Regions from separate parts of the Burkholderia sola genome, predicted to be linked through region 3. Evidence: predicted binding sites of a transcription regulator. Region 3 holds the regulator's gene; each other region holds the start of a gene.
What was found. The regulator HrcA, encoded in region 3, represses chaperone genes, less so after heat shock. The targets are predictions, from matches to a motif close to TTAGCACTCNNNNNNNNNGAGTGCTAA.
Positions count from the first base shown of each region.

Region 1: rpoH (RNA polymerase sigma factor RpoH) is a predicted target of HrcA. The motif match lies at 1,319-1,345, and genes of this name have one in related genera.
Region 2: KR541_RS18420 (co-chaperone GroES) is a predicted target of HrcA. The motif match lies at 1,230-1,256, and genes of this name have one in related genera.

Region 1 is NZ_FR989675.1:3,168,332-3,170,588, reverse strand. It holds gene rpoH (RNA polymerase sigma factor RpoH) at 322-1,257, opposite strand; gene KR541_RS14645 (acyloxyacyl hydrolase) at 1,617-2,186, shown strand; gene KR541_RS14640 (nuclear transport factor 2 family protein) at 2,232-2,257, shown strand, end outside.
Region 2 is NZ_FR989676.1:432,366-434,622, forward strand. It holds gene KR541_RS18415 (zinc-dependent alcohol dehydrogenase family protein) at 76-1,095, shown strand; gene KR541_RS18420 (co-chaperone GroES) at 1,289-1,579, shown strand; gene groL (chaperonin GroEL) at 1,592-2,257, shown strand, end outside.
Region 3 is NZ_FR989675.1:747,973-750,229, forward strand. It holds gene KR541_RS03400 (NAD kinase) at 1-373, opposite strand, end outside; gene hrcA (heat-inducible transcriptional repressor HrcA) at 505-1,527, shown strand; gene hemH (ferrochelatase) at 1,669-2,257, shown strand, end outside.

The DNA.
Region 1 (2,257 bases), 2.4 Mb from region 3:
ACGTCGGATTTATGACGGCCGTGAAGCTGTTTTAATCCTTTTGCGCCTGACATGCCAATTTTAAAAGGACTGCTTTCCGATGCCGAGTGCTGCGATGCGGCAGACCGTCGCGAAACAGGGGGTAAAAATTGAGATGGATCAAGGTTATGCGGAAGGGCGCCGCACATGGCGTAATGCCTGATGAATCAGTTCAATTAATCGACGCAAAAACGGAGAGCGAAACGGCTGCAAAGCAGAGGAAAAGCTGCGGAAACCGGACGAAAAAAAACCGCTGCCGGTCGGGCAGCGGTTTTCGATGAGGCGCTTTGGATCGCCGCGGATTTACGCGTATTCGGCGAGGGCGGTGCGCATCTTTTTCATGGCGCTCGCCTCGATCTGGCGGATGCGTTCCGCCGACACGCCGAATTCGGCAGCGAGATCGTGCAGCGTCGAGCCGCCCGAGCCGTCGTCGTCGACCTGCAGCCAGCGCGCCTCGATGATGCGGCGGCTGCGCGCATCGAGCGCGTCGAGCGCCTGCGCGATGCCGTCCGTCTGCAGCATGTCGCGTTGGCGCGCGGCGAGCACGGCGGTCGGCTCGTTGTGCGAGTCGGCCAGGTAGGCGATCGGCGCGTACGATTCCTCGCCGTCTTCCACCTGGCCCTCGAGCGCGATGTCGCCGCCCGACAGGCGCGTTTCCATCTCGGTGACTTCTTCGCGCTTGACGTTGAGCTCCTGCGCGAGGCCGTCGATTTCCTCGGGCGTCATCGCCTGCATGCTCTTCTTGTGGCTGCGCAGGTTGAAGAACAGCTTGCGCTGCGCCTTCGTCGTCGCGACCTTCACCATGCGCCAGTTGCGCAGGATGTACTCGTGGATCTCGGCCTTGATCCAGTGAATCGCATACGACACCAGGCGCACGTTTTGCGACGGGTCGAATCGCTTCACCGCTTTCATCAGGCCGATGTTGCCTTCCTGGATCAGATCGCCGTGCGGCAGGCCGTAGCCGAGATAGTTGCGCGCGATCGACACGACGAGACGCAGGTGCGACAGCACGAGGCGGCGCGCCGAGTCGAGGTCGTTGTTTTCGCGGAATTCGGTTGCATACCGGCGTTCCTCCTCGGCGGTCAGCAGCGGAATGCGGTTGACGGCCTGGATGTACGCGTCGATGTTGCCGAGCTGGCCCGGCAACATCGATTGGGCTGCGAGCGCCAACGAGCCTGCCGATTCGGCCTTGGCCGGCGTCGGGCTCAGGGTGTTCGGAAGGGTCAGGGCGTGGCTCACTAAAAACTCCTTTGGAATCAGGGACAAACCGTTGGTCTCGGATGAGATTCCGGAGCCCATCTTAGCACTCCCACAATCCGAGTGCTAATTCCTTAGAGGCCACGGGGGCATCCAAGTTCCCGGTTTTCTATCGAGTCGTTCGAGTCGATAGTCTAATTTGCGACCGCGCTGGTCGTACGAAGTTCCGTAAGTGCTTGTTTTCGATAGTAATCAGTAGACGTTTTCGATTTTTGTAGTTTTGGAAGCAAACAATTTCGCTTCGCGATGCCGATCCGAAAAGTCCTTTACCATACCATTCAGTTCGCTCGGGCCGGCCGCTGCGGCAAGGCTCCATTCAACCCATAAAGTTGGAGTGTCAGATGAACAATAAGAAGAACCGCCGGCCCCGAAACCGGCTTGCGCTGCATGCGCTGCTGGCCGCGTCGCTGCTGGGCGGATCGGGCGCCGCGTTCGCGGACCGGTGGGGGATCCAGGCGGGCGGCGGATTTTCCGATCGCCACGGGATCGACAAGGCCGATCTCGGCGTGGTCTGGGATCCGGGCTGGAACTGGTGGGAAATCGGCGGCTGGCACTTCGCGTTCGTGATGGAAGGCCATGTCGGCTACTGGCACACCGGCGGCAACGTGCATGCCAACATCGGTGAATTCGGCGCGACGCCGATGTTCCGTTTCATCAAGAGCGCGGGCCAGGTTCGCCCGTTCGTCGAAGCCGGCGCCGGCATCCGGTTCCTCACGCATCCGACGATCTCGAACAATCTGTCGCTGTCGACATCGTTCCAGTTCGCGGACGTCGTCGGCGTCGGCGCGCAGTTCGGCGAACGGCAACAGTATCAGGTGGGTTACCGTTTCCAACATGTGTCTAACGCGGGTATCAAAGAGCCGAATCCTGGTATAAATTTCCACCAGTTCTACGTGCAGTACAACTTCTGATCCGCACGCCGGCGCACGGCGGGCGCGTTGCCGAGGAGTCAGGCGATGGCGAAGGTGGTCGATGCGATTCG
Region 2 (2,257 bases), on a different replicon from region 3:
GTCGGCCGAATTCTCGCCAATGCGTCCACCTGCGCAACACTATGATAGTCCTGACTATCTCGAAAAGGAGTCGACATGCATGCATGGCAAATCAAACCGGGCGACGGCATTGCCGGGCTCCGGCGCATCGACGCGACACCGCGCGCGGTCGGGCCGACCGGCGTCGTCGTCAGGATCCATTCGGCCGCGCTGAACTATCGCGACCTGATGTTCGCGCGCGGCGACTATCTCGGTATCGGCACCGACGCGCTGATCCCGGTCGCCGACGGCGCCGGAGAAGTGGTCGAGACGGGCCGCGACGTCACGCGCTTCAAGCCGGGCGACCGCGTGATCAATACGTACTTCCCGCGGTGGATCGACGGGCCGCCGACACCGCACAAAGTGTCGGGTTCGCCCGGTGCGCAATTCGACGGCGTGCTCGCCGAACGCTTCGTGTCCGACGAGGCCGCGCTGGTCGCGATCCCCGCGCATCTCGACTACGACGAAGCCGCGACGCTGTCGTGCGCGGGCGTCACCGCGTGGAACGCGCTGTTCGTCGACGGCGGACTGTCGCCGGGCGCGACCGTCGTGCTGCTCGGCACGGGTGGCGTATCGATCATCGCGCTACAGCTCGCGCAGGCCGCCGGGTTGCGCACGATCGTCACGTCGTCGAGCGACGCGAAGCTCGAACGCGCTCGTGCACTCGGTGCGGACGCAACGATCAACTACCGGACGACGCCCGAATGGCAACACGAAGTATTGCGCCTCACCGGCGGTGCGGGCGCGGATCTCGTCGTCGAAGTCGGCGGACGCGATACGCTGCCGCGCTCGCTCGCCGCGACGAAAACAGGCGGCATCGTGTCGGTGATCGGCGGGCTCAGCAGCTTCGACGGGCCCGAACTCGGGCTGCTGCCGCTGATCGGCGGCTTCCGGCGTCTGCACGGCTTCATGGTCGGCAGCCGCGCGATGCTCGACGACGTCGTGCGGCTCGTCGACGCGAAACGGATCAAGCCGGTGGTCGATCGCGTGTTCGGCTTCGACGAGGCGCCGCAAGCGTATGCATACCTGCAATCGGGGCAGCACTTCGGCAAGGTCGTGGTTCGCGTCGCATCGTGACGCCTGAAGGCGGCAGACGCCGCCTTCTTCCGCCTCCTCCCTCTCCGTTCCCCGTCTTCCCGTCCAAAGCGCATTCGCGCAAATGCTTTTCCGAATCCGTTATTGGATCGCACCGCCGCGCGTTTTTATACTCGTCAGCACTCTCTGTTAAAGAGTGCCAGCCAATTTCGACAGAACAGCACAGGACGAAAAGATGAGCCTACGCCCCTTGCACGACCGCGTGATCGTGAAGCGACTCGACCAGGAAACCACCACCGCATCGGGCATCGTGATTCCCGATAGCGCCGCCGAGAAACCCGACCAGGGCGAAGTGATCGCCGTCGGCCCCGGCCGCAAGGATACCGACGGCCAGCGCATCGTGCCCGACCTGCAGGTCGGCGAGCGCGTGCTGTTCGGCAAGTACGCGGGGCAAGCCGTCAAGGTGGACGGCAACGAGTTTCTCGTGCTGCGCGAAGAAGACATCGTCGCGGTCGTCAATCAATAACGGAGCGCAATCATGGCAGCCAAGGAAATCATTTTCAGCGACATCGCACGATCGAAGTTGACCGAAGGCGTGAACATTCTCGCGAACGCGGTCAAGGTCACGCTCGGGCCGAAGGGCCGCAACGTCGTGCTCGAACGCAGCTTCGGCGCGCCCGTCGTCACGAAGGACGGCGTGTCGGTCGCGAAGGAAATCGAACTCGCGGACAAGCTGCAGAACATCGGCGCGCAGCTCGTGAAGGAAGTCGCGTCGCGCACCAGCGACGCGGCCGGCGACGGCACGACGACGGCTACCGTGCTCGCGCAGGCGATCGTCCGTGAAGGCCAGAAGTACGTCGCGGCCGGGCTCAATCCGCTCGACCTGAAGCGCGGCATCGACAAGGCCGTCGCGTCGGCCGTCGACGAATTGAAGAAGATCAGCAAGCCGACCACCACGAGCAAGGAAATCGCGCAGGTCGCGACGATCTCCGCGAACGGCGAGGAATCGATCGGCCAGCGTATCGCCGAGGCGATCGACCGCGTCGGCAAGGAAGGCGTGATCACCGTCGAGGACGGCAAGTCGCTCGCGGACGAGCTCGATGTCGTCGAGGGGCTGCAGTTCGATCGCGGCTACCTGTCGCCGTACTTCATCAACAATCCCGACAAGCAGATCGCCGAGATCGAAAACCCGTACATCCTGCTG
Region 3 (2,257 bases):
GCTCGAACTTGCCGGCCAGCAGCACGGGGACGAGCGCGTGCATGTCGGATGCCGCGATGTCGGTGATGAAGCCGAGCCGGCCGTGGTTGATCCCGATCAGCGGGGTCCGGTATGGCGCGAGCTGGCGGCCGATGCCGAGCATCGTGCCGTCGCCGCCGAGCACGATCGCCACGTCCGCTCGCGCCCCAATTTCGGCCGGGGTGAGCGCCGGGTAGCCGGCGATGCCGATTTCGCGCGCGGTATCGCCTTCGAAGACGACCTCGAAGCCGAGCCTGGCGATGCTGTCCGCCAGCGTGGCGAGCGGTTCGGCGATGCCGGGCGTGTTGCTCCGGCCGACGAGCGCGACAGTACTGAACTGATTACCGGTTTTCATGCCGGCATTACACCATAGCTCGTGGACGAAAAGAACCGGCTGTACGCCGACGGGGCCGGATCGGGCCGGCCCGCGCAACGGTAGTTGACGCCACTCGCCGCGGTGGCGCGGTTGCGCTAAAATTTTCCACCATGCTAGATCCTCGCGCACGAACCCTCCTGAAAACCCTGATCGAACGGTATATCGCCGACGGTCAGCCGGTCGGCTCGCGCACGTTGTCCCGTTACTCCGGGCTCGAGCTGAGCCCGGCGACGATCCGCAACGTGATGTCCGACCTGGAGGAGCTCGGCCTCGTGTCGAGCCCGCACACGTCGGCCGGCCGCGTGCCGACGCCGCGCGGCTACCGGCTGTTCGTCGATACGATGCTGACGGTCGAGGCGCCGATCGACGCCGAGGCCGTCGCGCGCCAGGTGCAGAACACGCTGCAGGCGGGCGAACCGCAGCAGCGGGTGGTCGCCGCCGCCGCGAGCGTGCTGTCGAACCTGTCGCAGTTCGCGGGCGTCGTGCTGACGCCGCGCCGCAGTCACGTGTTCAAGCAGATCGAGTTCATGCGCCTGTCCGACAAGCGCATCCTGCTGATCATCGTCACGCCCGAGGGCGACGTGCAGAACCGCATGCTCGCGACGCCGCGCGACTATTCGCCGTCGCAGCTGACCGAGGCGTCCAACTACATCAACGCGCATTTCGCCGGCCTGTCGTTCGACGAGGTGCGCCGCCGCCTGCGCGACGAGATCGACCAGCTGCGCGGCGACATGACGACGCTGATGCACGCGGCCGTGACGGCCAGCACCGAGGTGCCCGACACCGAGGACACCGTGCTGATTTCCGGCGAGCGCAACCTGCTCGAAGTGGCGGATCTTTCGTCCGACATGGCGCGGCTGCGCAAGTTGTTCGACGTATTCGACCAAAAGACGGGCCTCCTGCAGTTGCTCGACGTGTCGAGCCACGCCCAGGGCGTGCAGATCTTCATCGGCGGCGAATCGACGCTCGTGCCGATCGAGGAAATGAGCGTCGTCACCGCGCCGTACGAGGTGAACGGGCAGATCGTCGGCACGCTCGGCGTGATCGGCCCGACCCGGATGGCGTACAACCGCGTGATTCCGATCGTCGACATCACCGCGCGGCTGCTGTCGCTCACGCTGAGCCAGCAGTAGCTGCGGCAGCCGACGCCGTCCCGCCATCGTGCCGAGGCGCCGTGCGCGCCGCCAGTCGGCCGAACGGCCAGCCGACCCGAGCGGGACGGCCCGCTATAATTGAGGGCCGTCCGGTCCCGTGCCCCGAGCACGTTCTTGCCCATGCGTTTCGATCTTGAGCCGCCTTCGAGCGTCGCGGCCGCCCATCGCGTCGGTGTGCTGCTGATCAATCTCGGCACGCCCGACGCGCCCACGCCGCGCGCGGTGCGGCGCTACCTGGCCGAATTCCTGTCGGATCCGCGGGTCGTCGAAATCCCGCAGGCCGTCTGGCAGGTGCTGCTGCGCACGGTGATCCTGCCGCTGCGCGGCCGTGCGTCCGCGAAGAAATACGCGGCCGTCTGGATGCCCGAGGGTTCGCCGCTGCGCGTGTATACCGAGCGCCAGACCGACAGCGTGCGGCACCTGCTCGTGTCGAACGGCTATCACGTGATGGTCGACTACGCGATGCGCTACGGCAGCCCGAACCTTGCGCACGCGCTCGCGCAGTTCAAGCGCGCGGGCGTCGAGCGCGTGCTGCTGATGCCGATGTATCCGCAATACTCGGCGTCGACCACGGCCACCGCGTTCGATGCCGCGTTCGCCGCGCTCGCGCGCATGCGCAATCAGCCGGAAGTGCGCACGGTGCGGCACTACGCCGACCATCCGGCCTATATCCATGCGCTGGCCGAGCAGGTTCGGCAGTACTGGACGC